DNA from 2 places in the Phenylobacterium sp. LjRoot225 genome. Region 1 is predicted to be linked to the other one. Evidence: riboswitches for the same ligand, from Rfam matches in the RefSeq annotation. Region 1 holds a riboswitch; the other holds the start of a gene.
What was found. A riboswitch is a leader RNA that binds a small molecule or an ion and turns the genes downstream of it on or off. The one in region 1 is predicted to bind cobalamin.
Positions count from the first base shown of each region.

Region 2: linked by a shared signal. The riboswitch ahead of ACSQ2B_RS23350 (TonB-dependent receptor) and the one ahead of ACSQ2B_RS03450 (TonB-dependent receptor plug domain-containing protein) in region 1 are both predicted to bind cobalamin.

Region 1 covers NZ_CAXUPL020000001.1:722,781-728,158, forward strand. The annotation lists gene cobO (cob(I)yrinic acid a,c-diamide adenosyltransferase) at 1-429, opposite strand, end outside; gene ACSQ2B_RS03445 (aminotransferase class I/II-fold pyridoxal phosphate-dependent enzyme) at 426-1,406, opposite strand; gene ACSQ2B_RS03450 (TonB-dependent receptor plug domain-containing protein) at 1,406-3,361, opposite strand; cobalamin riboswitch at 3,496-3,681, opposite strand; gene cobU (bifunctional adenosylcobinamide kinase/adenosylcobinamide-phosphate guanylyltransferase) at 3,723-4,241, shown strand; gene ACSQ2B_RS03460 (GNAT family N-acetyltransferase) at 4,311-4,850, opposite strand; gene ACSQ2B_RS03465 (sugar MFS transporter) at 4,847-5,378, opposite strand, start outside.
Region 2 covers NZ_CAXUPL020000004.1:691,212-696,589, reverse strand. The annotation lists gene ACSQ2B_RS23385 (tetratricopeptide repeat protein) at 1-329, shown strand, start outside; gene ACSQ2B_RS23380 (hypothetical protein) at 430-558, shown strand; gene ACSQ2B_RS23375 (hypothetical protein) at 685-933, shown strand; gene ACSQ2B_RS23370 (Lrp/AsnC family transcriptional regulator) at 1,037-1,534, shown strand; gene ACSQ2B_RS23365 (pirin family protein) at 1,663-2,556, shown strand; gene ACSQ2B_RS23360 (DUF1059 domain-containing protein) at 2,569-2,760, opposite strand; gene ACSQ2B_RS23355 (hypothetical protein) at 3,070-3,357, shown strand; cobalamin riboswitch at 3,465-3,699, shown strand; gene ACSQ2B_RS23350 (TonB-dependent receptor) at 3,868-5,378, shown strand, end outside.

The sequences.
Region 1 (5,378 bases):
CAGGGCGACGTTCAGCTCGTCGAGCACGACGAAGTGCAGCGACGGGTCGTGCAGCATTTCGAGCGAGATTTCCCAGGCCGCCTTCGCCGCGGCGATGTCGCGGGCGCGGTCCTGGGTGTCCCAGGTGAAGCCTTCGCCCATGACCCGGTAGACCACCTGGTCGGGGAATTTGGCGAAGAATTGCCGCTCGCCGGTGATCCACTTGCCCTTGATGTACTGGACCACGCCCACGCGGTAGCCCCAGCCGAGGGCGCGGGCGACCATGCCGAAGGCGGCGCTGGACTTGCCCTTGCCGTCGCCCGTGTGGACCAGCAGCAGGCCCTCTCCCTCGCGCTTGGTGGCCATCATGGCCTCGCGCTCCGCCTTCAGCGCCTTCATCGCCTCCGTGTGCTCCGCCTCGGTAGGTTGGGCGTCGACGTCATCGGTCATGGGAGGTCTCCCGATAGGGCGGCCGCGAGGCGGGCCCAGTCTGCAGGGCGGCCGGGCAGGCCGAAGCGGAGAAGGTGCGGATCGTCGAACGGCCGGCAGAGCACGCCGGCCGCCGCCAGCCGTTGGAAGATGGTGGGGGCGTGGGCCCCGCGCGCCAGCCGGAACAGGCTGGTTCCGCCGACGACCTCCAGCCCGGCGCGACCGAGCAGTAGGTCGAGGCGTTGGGCGTCGCGGGCCAGGCGGGCGCGGGTGCGGTCCGCCCAGGCGACGTCGGCGTAGGCGGCGAGCCCCGCAGCGATCGCCTCGGCGCAGACCGGCCAGTCCCCGAGTTGGGCGCGCTGCCGGGCGATCACGCCCTCGTCGGCGATGACGAAGCCGAGCCGCAGGCCGGCCAGGCCGAAGAACTTGCCGAACGAGCGCAGTACGACCAGCCGGCCGCCGGCCTGGCCCGCGAGGCTGAGCTGCGGCGTGGTCTCGACGAAGGCCTCGTCGACGACGGTCCAGCGTTTGGCGGCCGAGTCCAGCAGGTCTGCAGCCTCGGCGACCCGGCCGTCGGGGTTGTTCGGCCGGACCACCACCCAGGCGTCGGCGGCGACGGGAGACCCGGTGATCTCCGCTCCCGCCGCACGCCAGGCCTCGGCGTGGCCGCCATAGGTGTCCGCGGCGATCGCCACACGCCCGACGCCCAGCAGGCCGGGCAGCATCCGGATCGCCGCCTCGCTGCCGGACACGGCGGCGACACGCGCGGACGGCGCGCCGAACGCCTGGGCGGCGGCGGCTTCGAGCGCGCGCAGCGCTTCCGGCTGCGGCAGGCGCGCCCGCTCGGCCAGGGTCGCCCGCGGCGCCGGATAGGGCCGCGGATTGATGCCCGTCGAGAGGTCGAGCCAGGGCTGGGGCGCCGCCGGAAAGGCCGCGCCCGCCGCGGTGAGCCGGCCGCCGTGCCGGCTGAACGTGTCCAGCGCGGCGGTCGCAGGCATCAGAACTTCGCCCGCACGCCGCCGTAGGCCGCTCGGCCCAGCTGCCCGTAGTTGCGGATCGTCTCGTAAGACTTGTCGAACAGGTTCTCGACCCGGGCGTAGACCTCGAGCCTTTCGGTGATCGGATAGGAGGCCCGCAGGTCCCAGAGGACGTAGCCCTTCAGGCGATTGAGGTTGGCGACATCGTCGTAGCGGTCGCCGGCGTAGTGGATGGCGACGGTGGTCGAAAGCTTAGTGGGCCACCGATAGGTCGCCTCGGCGTCAGCCTCCCGCGGCGGACGACGCTGCAGATGCTTGCCGAAGTTGGCGCCCGGGGTTTGGTTGCGCGCATCGGTCCAGGTGTAGTTGGCGCTGAGCGTCAGCGCCTCGGTCACGGCCGCCTGGGCGGAGAGCTCAACGCCATGGGCCTTGGTGCGGGCGGTGTTCACATAGTAACCGAACCGCGGCAGGCCGCCGGCGCCCACGCAGCGCGGGTCGGCGCTGACGAAAGGGCAGGAGAAGAAGTCGATCTGGTTCTTCGTCCGCCGGTCGAAATAGGCCGCCGACAGCACCACCCGGCTATCGAACAACCGCTGCTCCACGCCGGCGTCCCAGCTGTGCGAGGATTCTGGGGCCAGGCTCGGGTTCCCGTACTCGCTGCCCAGCTGGTAGAGGCTCGGCGCCTTGAAAGCCTGGCCCCAGCTGGCGCGCAGGATCGTCTTGCCGTCGTTGATCCGCCAGGCGGCCGAGGCCTGGCCGACCGTGTGACCGCCGAAGTCGTCGTGACGGTCATGACGCACCCCGCCGCTGACCATCAGGCCGGGGGCGAGGTCGCCGCGAAGCTGGGCGTAGATCCCGTCGATGTCGGCGCTGCGGCGGATCGAAGCCGGGTTGGGATCGAAATCGGAGGGCGAGGCGCTGCGCATCGTCGAGCGCTCGCTTTCAGCTCCGAAGACCGCCTTCCAGGTCGGGGTAAGGGCGAAGGCGCCCTGATATTCGAAGCGCCGGTTGTGGCCCGTCGCGCGGAAGGTGACGTCGGTCAACGGCTGGTCGGGGTTGAACAGCTGGCGATCGGTGTGCGTGTAGGCGACGGCGAGACGGTTGGTGAGGCGGCCGTCCAGCAGGGCGAGGTTGGCGCCCGCATAGCCGACGAGGTCCTCGGTCACGCCGTATTCGCGGGTGTCGCTGAAGGTGAAGTTGGGCGGCGGAAAGCCGTCGAATTCGTTGCGGCCGCGGGAATAGACCGTGCGCAGGTCCAGGGACAGCCGGTCAGTGACCTTGATCTCGGCCTTGGCGCTGGCGCCCACGTTGCGATAGCCGTCGGACTCCGCCCCGCCCTTGTGCTCGTCGAAGGCGGAGACGCCGGTCGTCGTCAGATAGGCCGCCGTGGCGCGCCAGGTGACCCGCTCCGACTTGCCGCCGACGCCGACCCGGCCGTAGCCCCAGTTGTTCGAGCCCCCCTCGGCGACAACGTCGCTCTCAAAGCGCGCCTTGGGCCCGGCGGTGATCAGGTTGATCACCCCGCCAATCGCCTGACTGCCCCACAGCACTGACTGCGGGCCGCGCAGGATCTCCACCCGCTCGATGTCGCCGACCAGCAGGTTGCCGAAGTTGAAGCCGGTGTCGGTGGAGGAGGGGTCGTTGAGCTTGACCCCGTCGATCAGGATCACGCTCTGGCCGGGTTCGGCGCCGCGGATATAGACCTGGGTCGTGGCGCCGACGCCGCCATTGCGGGCGAAGCTGATCCCCGGCGTGCGGCTCAGGATTTCGGTGAGCACCGGCGTCTGCTGCGCCTTGAGGTCTTCCGACGTCAGCACGGTGATCTGCTGGCCGACGCGATCGGCGCGCTCGGGCGAGCGGTTGGCCACGACGACGATCTCGTCGACGCGCGGAATCTCGATCTCGGCCGCATGGGCCATGGGCGCGGCTGCGGCGAAGACGCCGATGGCGGTGGAGATGAACAGTTTGGACTTCAAGGCGAGGACCCCCTCTGACGAAGGCCGCCTGGCGCAGTCGGGGCGCGACGCGCCCGTCCCGCGCGCACGCAGCCGGACAAGACGTCGCCGAACCGGGGTTTCACCCGTCCGCCAAGGCCATCCCCGACCTCGCCGAATGACGACCGCGACAGGCAGGTCTCCTGGCTCACGGCTCAATCGCTCGATCCCGCCTTCCCAGACCTTGGCGGGCCCAGTGGCTAGTGAGATCGCGCTCGCCGCTTACAGTTGCGGGGACAGCCCAGGTTTTTCACCCAGTTCCCTTTTGATCCCTTACGGGAACCCGTTGCGTGGGAGGCGCTATAGGCGTGCTGTCTCCGGGCGTCAAACCAGGGGTGTTCGAATGGGGCTTCGGCTGATCATCGGCGGCGCGCGCTCGGGAAAGAGCGCGCACGCCCAGGCGCTGGCCGAGGCCGAGGCGCGGGCGCGCGGCGGTTCGCCGGTGATGATCGCCACCGCCGAAGCCCTGGATGCGGAGATGGGCGAGCGGATCGCCCGTCACCGCGCCGAGCGCGGCCCCGCCTGGCGAACCCTGGAGACGCCGCTGGAGGTGGCCGAGGCGATCGCCGGGATTTCGGCGGAAGAATGCGCCGTCGTCGACTGCCTAACCCTGTGGCTCAGCAACCTGATGTTCGCCGAGCGCGACCTGGAGGCTGCGACCGAGGCGCTGCTGGACGCCGCGGGCCGCACGGCCGGCGAGGTCATCCTCGTCTCCAACGAGGTCGGCATGAGCATCGTGCCGGAGAACGCGCTCGCCCGGCGCTTCCGCGACGAGGCCGGACGGCTTAACCGCCGCGCCGCCGAGCGCGCCGACCAGGTGACGGTGATGTTCGCCGGACTGCCGCTGGCGCTGAAGGGTTAGGACCAATTTCCAACACCGTTCATCCCCGCGAAAGCGGGGATGACCGGATGATGTGAGAGCAGTCAGAAGCTAGGTCGGAGAGGGCGCCGTCGCCGCATAGACGACGTGGCGACGCAGCGGATGGTTTTCCACCAATCCGGGATGGTCGAAAGCCCACGCCGGCTGCTCGACCATGCCGACCTTTTCCATAACGGCGCGAGAGCGGAGATTGTCCACCGCGGTGATGGCGATGATTTCATTGGCGGCCAAATAGGCGAAGCCCCAACCGATCGCGGCGCGCCCGCCCTCGACGGCGAAGCCCTGGCCCCAGACGTCGGGGCTGAGCCGCCAGCCGGCCTCGATCGCCGGCGCGGGCGGCAGGTCCGGAGCCATCTGCTTCAAGCCGATCATGCCGATCAGCCGTCCGTCGGCCTTCCGCTCCGCCGCCCAGAAGCCGAAGCCGTGCTCGCCGATGTGGGCGCTGATGCGGTCGATGGCGGCGTCGCTGGCGGCCCGATCGATCGGGCCGCCCAGCCAGTCGCTGACCCGCGGGTCGCCGTTGATCGCGGCGAAGGGCGCCCGGTCCTCCTTGCGGAATGGCCGCAGGATCAGCCGGGCGGTTTCGATCACTTCGCTAGCTGCGGCGCGGGAAGCACCTCCGGCCCGGTCGGCTTGCTGCCCCACAGCGCGTAGAACAGCACGTACAGCTCGCACAAAACAGTGACGATGAACGCCCATTGGATGCCGTAGCGGTCCGCAATGTTGCCCTGGATGAACACCAGTGCGCCGCCCGCGATCGACATGATCAGCAGCCCCGAGCCCTCCTCGGTCAGCGGGCCGAGCCCGCGGATCGCCAGCGCGAAGATCGTCGGGAACATGACCGAGTGGAACAGCCCGATCGCGATCAGCCCGTACATCGCGCCCGGCCCCTGCACGAAGGTCGCGACGAGCGCAGAGACGAGCGCCCCGAGCGCGAACACCGCGAGCACTTTCTCGGGTGCGAACCGGCGCATGATGAAGGCGCCGGCGAAGCGGCCGACCATCATCCCGCCCCACACGAAGGTGAGGTAAAAGGCCGCCTGCTCGTGCGTGATGTTGGCGATGCTCGGCTGAGAGGCGAAGTTTATGAACAGGTTGCCGACGCCGATCTCGGCCAGC
Region 2 (5,378 bases), on a different contig from region 1:
CGGCGCACGAGCTGCTCGACCTGCAGGCCGCCGCCCTCACCGGTTCCGGCGACAACGCGGGTTTCGTCAGCGAGGTCGGCCTGGCGGTGATGCGCGCCATTCAAGCCTACGGCCAGGGCGACTACGCCCGCGCGGTCGAGCTGCTGCGCGGCGTCCGCAACAAGGCTGTCCGCTACGGAGGCAGCAACGCCCAGCGCGACCTTCTCGACCTGACCCTGATCGAGGCGGCGCGGCGCGACAGGCAGGACGGTCTGGCGCGCGCGCTCGTCGCCGAGCGCGAGGCGGCCAAGCCCATCTCCCGCAGCCGCGACGCCCGGCTGGCGGCGTAACGGGCTGGGGCGGCGGCGCCGACGCCGCCGCCCCATGTTCTTTCTTTGTTCTCGACCTGCAGCGTGTTATCAACTCGCCCTACAAACCAAGGAGGGACCGGTGCCTAGCCTCAGCGAAATGAGTTCGTCACCGCTGTTCTGGGCGTCGTTCTGGCCATGCCTGATCTTCGGCGTGATGGCGCTTACCTTCCTGATACCTCCGCTGTGGTTCTGGTACGGCCGCCGCTGACCGCGCCCAAGCCGGACGCGGGCCGCCCGAACTTCACAAGCGCAACCGCTGCCGGAGCCGGTCTGGGCAAATGAGGTCCCCGACGCGATCATCGCCGCCGCGCGGAGCTGGCGGCTGCTGCTGCAAGTGGATTCCGACGATGCGCGCAGCATGAACTGGGGCGATGGCGGCCGTCTCTACGTCTTCATCCGCGAGCGGCATGCGCAGCCGGGACCCAGGGGGTTCAAGCCGATGCGGGTCCAGAAGGACGTGAATACGGGCCTGGACGCCGGTGATGAACACTCTCCCCTCCGGGAGGAGAAACGTGTCGTCCAGCGTCACATCCAGGCGCCGCATTGCAATTTCTTTCCTGCGAGCCCTCCCCAGGGCCATTAGAAGATCATATAAGGTCGCTGCAATTGCTTGCCAAAAGCATGCCCCTTCCATTCGGTTCTGGGGAACGATCATCGCGCCTCTTCGGCGATCGAAGGAGGAAAACTTGTCCGAGACCCTCGACGCGGTCGATGCCAAGATTCTCGACCTGATCCAGCATGACGCCGGCTTATCGGTCGCCGAGATCGCCGACCGGGTCGGATTGTCCTCCAGCCCCTGCTGGCGGCGGATCAAGCGGCTGGAAGACTCCGGCATCATCCTGCGCCGGGTGACCATTCTCGATCGCGATCGTCTGGGCCTGACCTTCGAGGTCTACTGCACGGTCAAGCTCACCTTGCCGACCAAGGACAACCTCGAGGCCTTCGAGCTGGCGATCGCCAAGATGGCCGAGGTGGTGCAGTGCGCCACCGTCACCGGCTCCGCCGACTACGAGCTGCGGGTCGTCACCCGCGACATGCACGCCTTCGACACCTTCCTGCGCGACCGCCTCCTGTCGCTGGGTTTGATCTCCAACATCGAAAGCCGGATCGTCATCCGCTCGGTGAAACACACCACCGCCGCGCCCCTCGGCCTGATCAGCGCCTATGTGAGCGCGCAGGGGTAGCCCGGCCAACGCCGCAACGCCCCCTCCGTCGGCTTCGCAGGGGAGCTGTCAGCGAAGCTGACTGAAGGGGCGTTCAAGCCTATGACACAGACCCTGCGTTTGGCCGTAGGAACCATGGGAGACAGGCTATGATCGAGCTCGTCATCGACCAGCGGCGCAAGGACCTCGGCGGGTTCGAGGTGGGCCGCGTGCTGCCCTACGCCCCGCGGCGCATGGTCGGGCCCTTCATCTTCTTCGACCACATGGGGCCGGCGGAGTTCCCCGCGGGCTTTCCGAAGTCGGTGGACGTGCGGCCGCATCCGCACATCGGCCTCTCCACCCTCTCCTATCTGTTCGAGGGTGAGATGACCCACCGGGACTCCACCGGAGTCACCCAGCCGATCCGCCCCGGCGAGGTCAACTGGATGACCGCCGGGCGCGGCATCACCCATTCCGAGCGGTTCGAGACCTTGCGCGCCCACGGCGGGCGCATGGATGGCATCCAGACCTGGATCGCCCTGCCGGTGGCGGACGAGGAAACTGCGCCGTCCTTCGATCACTACGCCGCGAGCGAGCTTCCCGCCTTTGAGGCGCCTGGGCTGAGCGCGCGGCTGATCGCCGGGGCGGCCTTCGGCGCGCGCTCGCCGGTGCAGACCTTCTCGCCGCTGTTCTACGTCCACTGGACATTGGCGGCGGACGCCGTCGCCGAGCTGCCGCCGGAATATTCCGAGCGCGCGGCCTACGTCGCCCAGGGCGTCGTCGAGGTGGATGGCCGCCAGCTGCATGATGGCCAGATGGCCGTCTTCGCGCCCGGCGATGCTGTCACCCTTCGCGCCGTGACCCCGGCCGTGGTCATGCTGCTGGGCGGCGAGCCGATCGGACCGCGCTTCATCGAGTGGAACTTCGTCGCCTCTTCGAAGGCGCGGCTGGAGCAGGCCAAGGCCGACTGGCGCGCCGGCCGCATGAAGCTGCCCGACGCCGACGACAAGGAGTTCATCCCGCTCCCCGGCGACCCTGCGCCGCCGGCCAATCCAATGAGCTGAGGGCGCCTGAGCTCAGGCGGCCGGCTGGCCCTCGTGGATGGCCTGCCGGATCATGGCGCGCAGCTCCGGCGTGTCCTGGTGCTGGTGCACCGCCGTGGCGTGCTGCACGGCGGCCTCTTCGAGTTCACGCTCCGTGTCTGCGGAGATGGCGACCGTGCAGTGGCTTTCACTCGGGACCTCGCGACAGTCGATGTACTTGCGCATGACGTCCTCCTTCTTCCCTCTCGCTCAGGCCGCCGAGGGTCTCACCGCCGTCCGCCGGCCTGTCGCATCGGATCTGCCGAAAAACGTTCAGGTCAGCCCCTCGTTGCGCGCGCCGTCGGCTCTCTTGCAGAAACCGCGACGCGCCCGGGCGTCGCCCCTCGACGGCGCCGCGCCCTCCAGCGGCTCAAGCGCCGAACGTCGAGCTGAATTCGGCGCCCAGGGCGTCATTTGCAGTGATTGAACACCTGCATCCGGGTGCAAGCCATCATCCGGTCGTCAGCGACCCCTCGAGGCGAAAGGGAGCGAGCCATGCGCATGTTTCTGAAGGTTCAGATGGAGGTCGACGCCGCCAACCGGGCGATCAAGGACGGCAGCCTGCCAAAGATCGTCCAAGGCTTCATGGAGGCCGCCAAGCCGGAGGGGGTCTGGTTCACCGCCCTGGACGGCAAGCGCACCATGGTCGCGGTGTTCGATCTGGCCTCGCCCGCCCAGATGCCGCCGCTGGCCGAGCCCTTCTTCACGGGTCTGAACGCCACCTTCGAGCTGAGCCCCGCCATGGATGCGGCCGACCTGCAGACGGGCCTTTCGAACCTCTGAGGCGAACGAAGCGGATCGTTGAGCCCGCCTGAGCCAAGGCGCCCGAACAGGCGCCTTGGCGCCGCAATGAAAACCCCCTAAGCGGCGCTGTGGCGTCGGCATACCGGCGTCATCTACATCGCGCCGGCGCCCGCGAGGGCTTTACGGGAACACGGTGACGGTCCTCCAGGACCGGAAGCCGGGGCTGTCCCTGCAACTGTAAGCGGCGAGCGTAGTGCGCATCGTGGTCCGGCCAGCCCGGACCGCAGCCACTGGGGAAGGTTCCATGGAGCCCGCCCTGGGAAGGCCGCGCACCACGCCTTGACCCGTGAGCCAGGAGACCGGCTGGCGCATGTCGCTCTTGCCCTGGCCCAGGGGATGGCCGAGGCGACGGAACCCCGTCGAGCGACGACAGGAGGCGGAGACCGCCTCGACGCCGGCCGTGCGCGAGCGCTCGTGCGACCGGTGCGACCGCCTGGCTGTCCGCCGGCGGAGGTCCCGCCGCGTCTCATCGCGCTCGGCAGGACTAGAATGACTAAAGCAGTTTTCAAGGCCCGGACAGCGGCCCTTCTCATGGCGGCCCCATGGGCGCTCGCCGCCTTCGGATCGGCCCGGGCGGATGAGGCGCCCGCCATCGCGACCGCCGCCGGCTCCGTCGGGGAGGTCGTGGTCTTCGGCCGCGGCGAGTCCAAGATCGGCGTGGCCCAGGCGGCGAGCGAGGGCACGGTGGCCGGCTCCGACCTGCTGGTTCGCCCGCTGCTGCGGGTGGCCGAGCTGCTCGAGGCGGTGCCGGGGATGATCGCCGCTCAGCACTCCGGCAGCGGCAAGGCCAACCAGTACTTCCTGCGCGGCTTCAACCTCGACCACGGGTCGGACTTCACCACCTATATCGACGACGTGCAGATGAACTTCCGCAGCCACGGCCACGGCCAGGGCTATCTCGACCTCAACGGCCTGATCCCGGAAATCATCGGCCGCGAGGACTATCGCAAAGGCCCCTACCGCGCCGACGGCGGCGACTTCGCCCTGGCGGGCGCCGCCTACATGACCACCCTCGACGGCTACGACCGCCCCTGGGTCTCGGCGGAGGTCGGCTCCTACGGCTGGCGCCGGGCGGCGGCGGGCGGCACGGCCCATGATCTCGGCGGCGGCGACCTGACCCTGGTCGGCCAAGCCAAGGTCTACGACGGACCCTGGGAAGAGCCCGAGCGCCTTCGGCACTATGCGGGATTTCTGAAATACGCCCACGACACCTCGCTGGGCCAGCTCGAGCTGACCGCCCACGCCTACCGCGCGACCTGGAACCCGACCGAGCAGATCCCCGAACGGATCATCGGCACGCCGACCTGCCCGGAGGTCTTCTGCTCCCCCGATCCGTCAGCGACCGGGCAGACCATGCGCTTCATCGCCAGCGCCCGGCTGACCGGCGAAGCCTGGCGCGCCAACGCCTATGCCCAGGCCTACGACTGGGACATGTTCTCCAACCCGACCTACGCCAACGCGGACGGGACGAGCGCCCAGATCCACCAATACGACCGCCGACGGATCTTCGGCGTGAAGGCGGAACGGACCTGGCGCCTGGCTCCGGGGCTCGACCTCATGCTCGGGACCGAAAACCGCTACGACGACATCAGCAAGGTCGGGGTCACGCACACCGACGATCGCGCGTTCGTCGAATCCCTCGGCCTCTACCGCGTGAAGGAGGCGTCGGCCTCGGCCTACGGCGAGGCGTCCTGGCAGGCGACCGAGCGGCTGCGGATCATCGGCGGCCTGCGCGGCGACTACTACCACTACGACGTCCGGGCGCTGGATGCGGCGGCCGCCGCCCTCGGCGAGGGCTCCGGCCACGACCAGATCGTCTCGCCCAAGGTGACCCTCGCCTATCGGCTGAGCGACCAGGTCGAGCTCTATGCCGATTGGGGACGGGGTTTCCACTCCAACGACGTGCGCGGCGCGGTGACCGCTACGCCGGTCCCCGTCCTCGTGCACGGCACGGGCAAGGAGGTGGGCGCCCGCTTCCAGCACGCCAACCTGACCCTGAC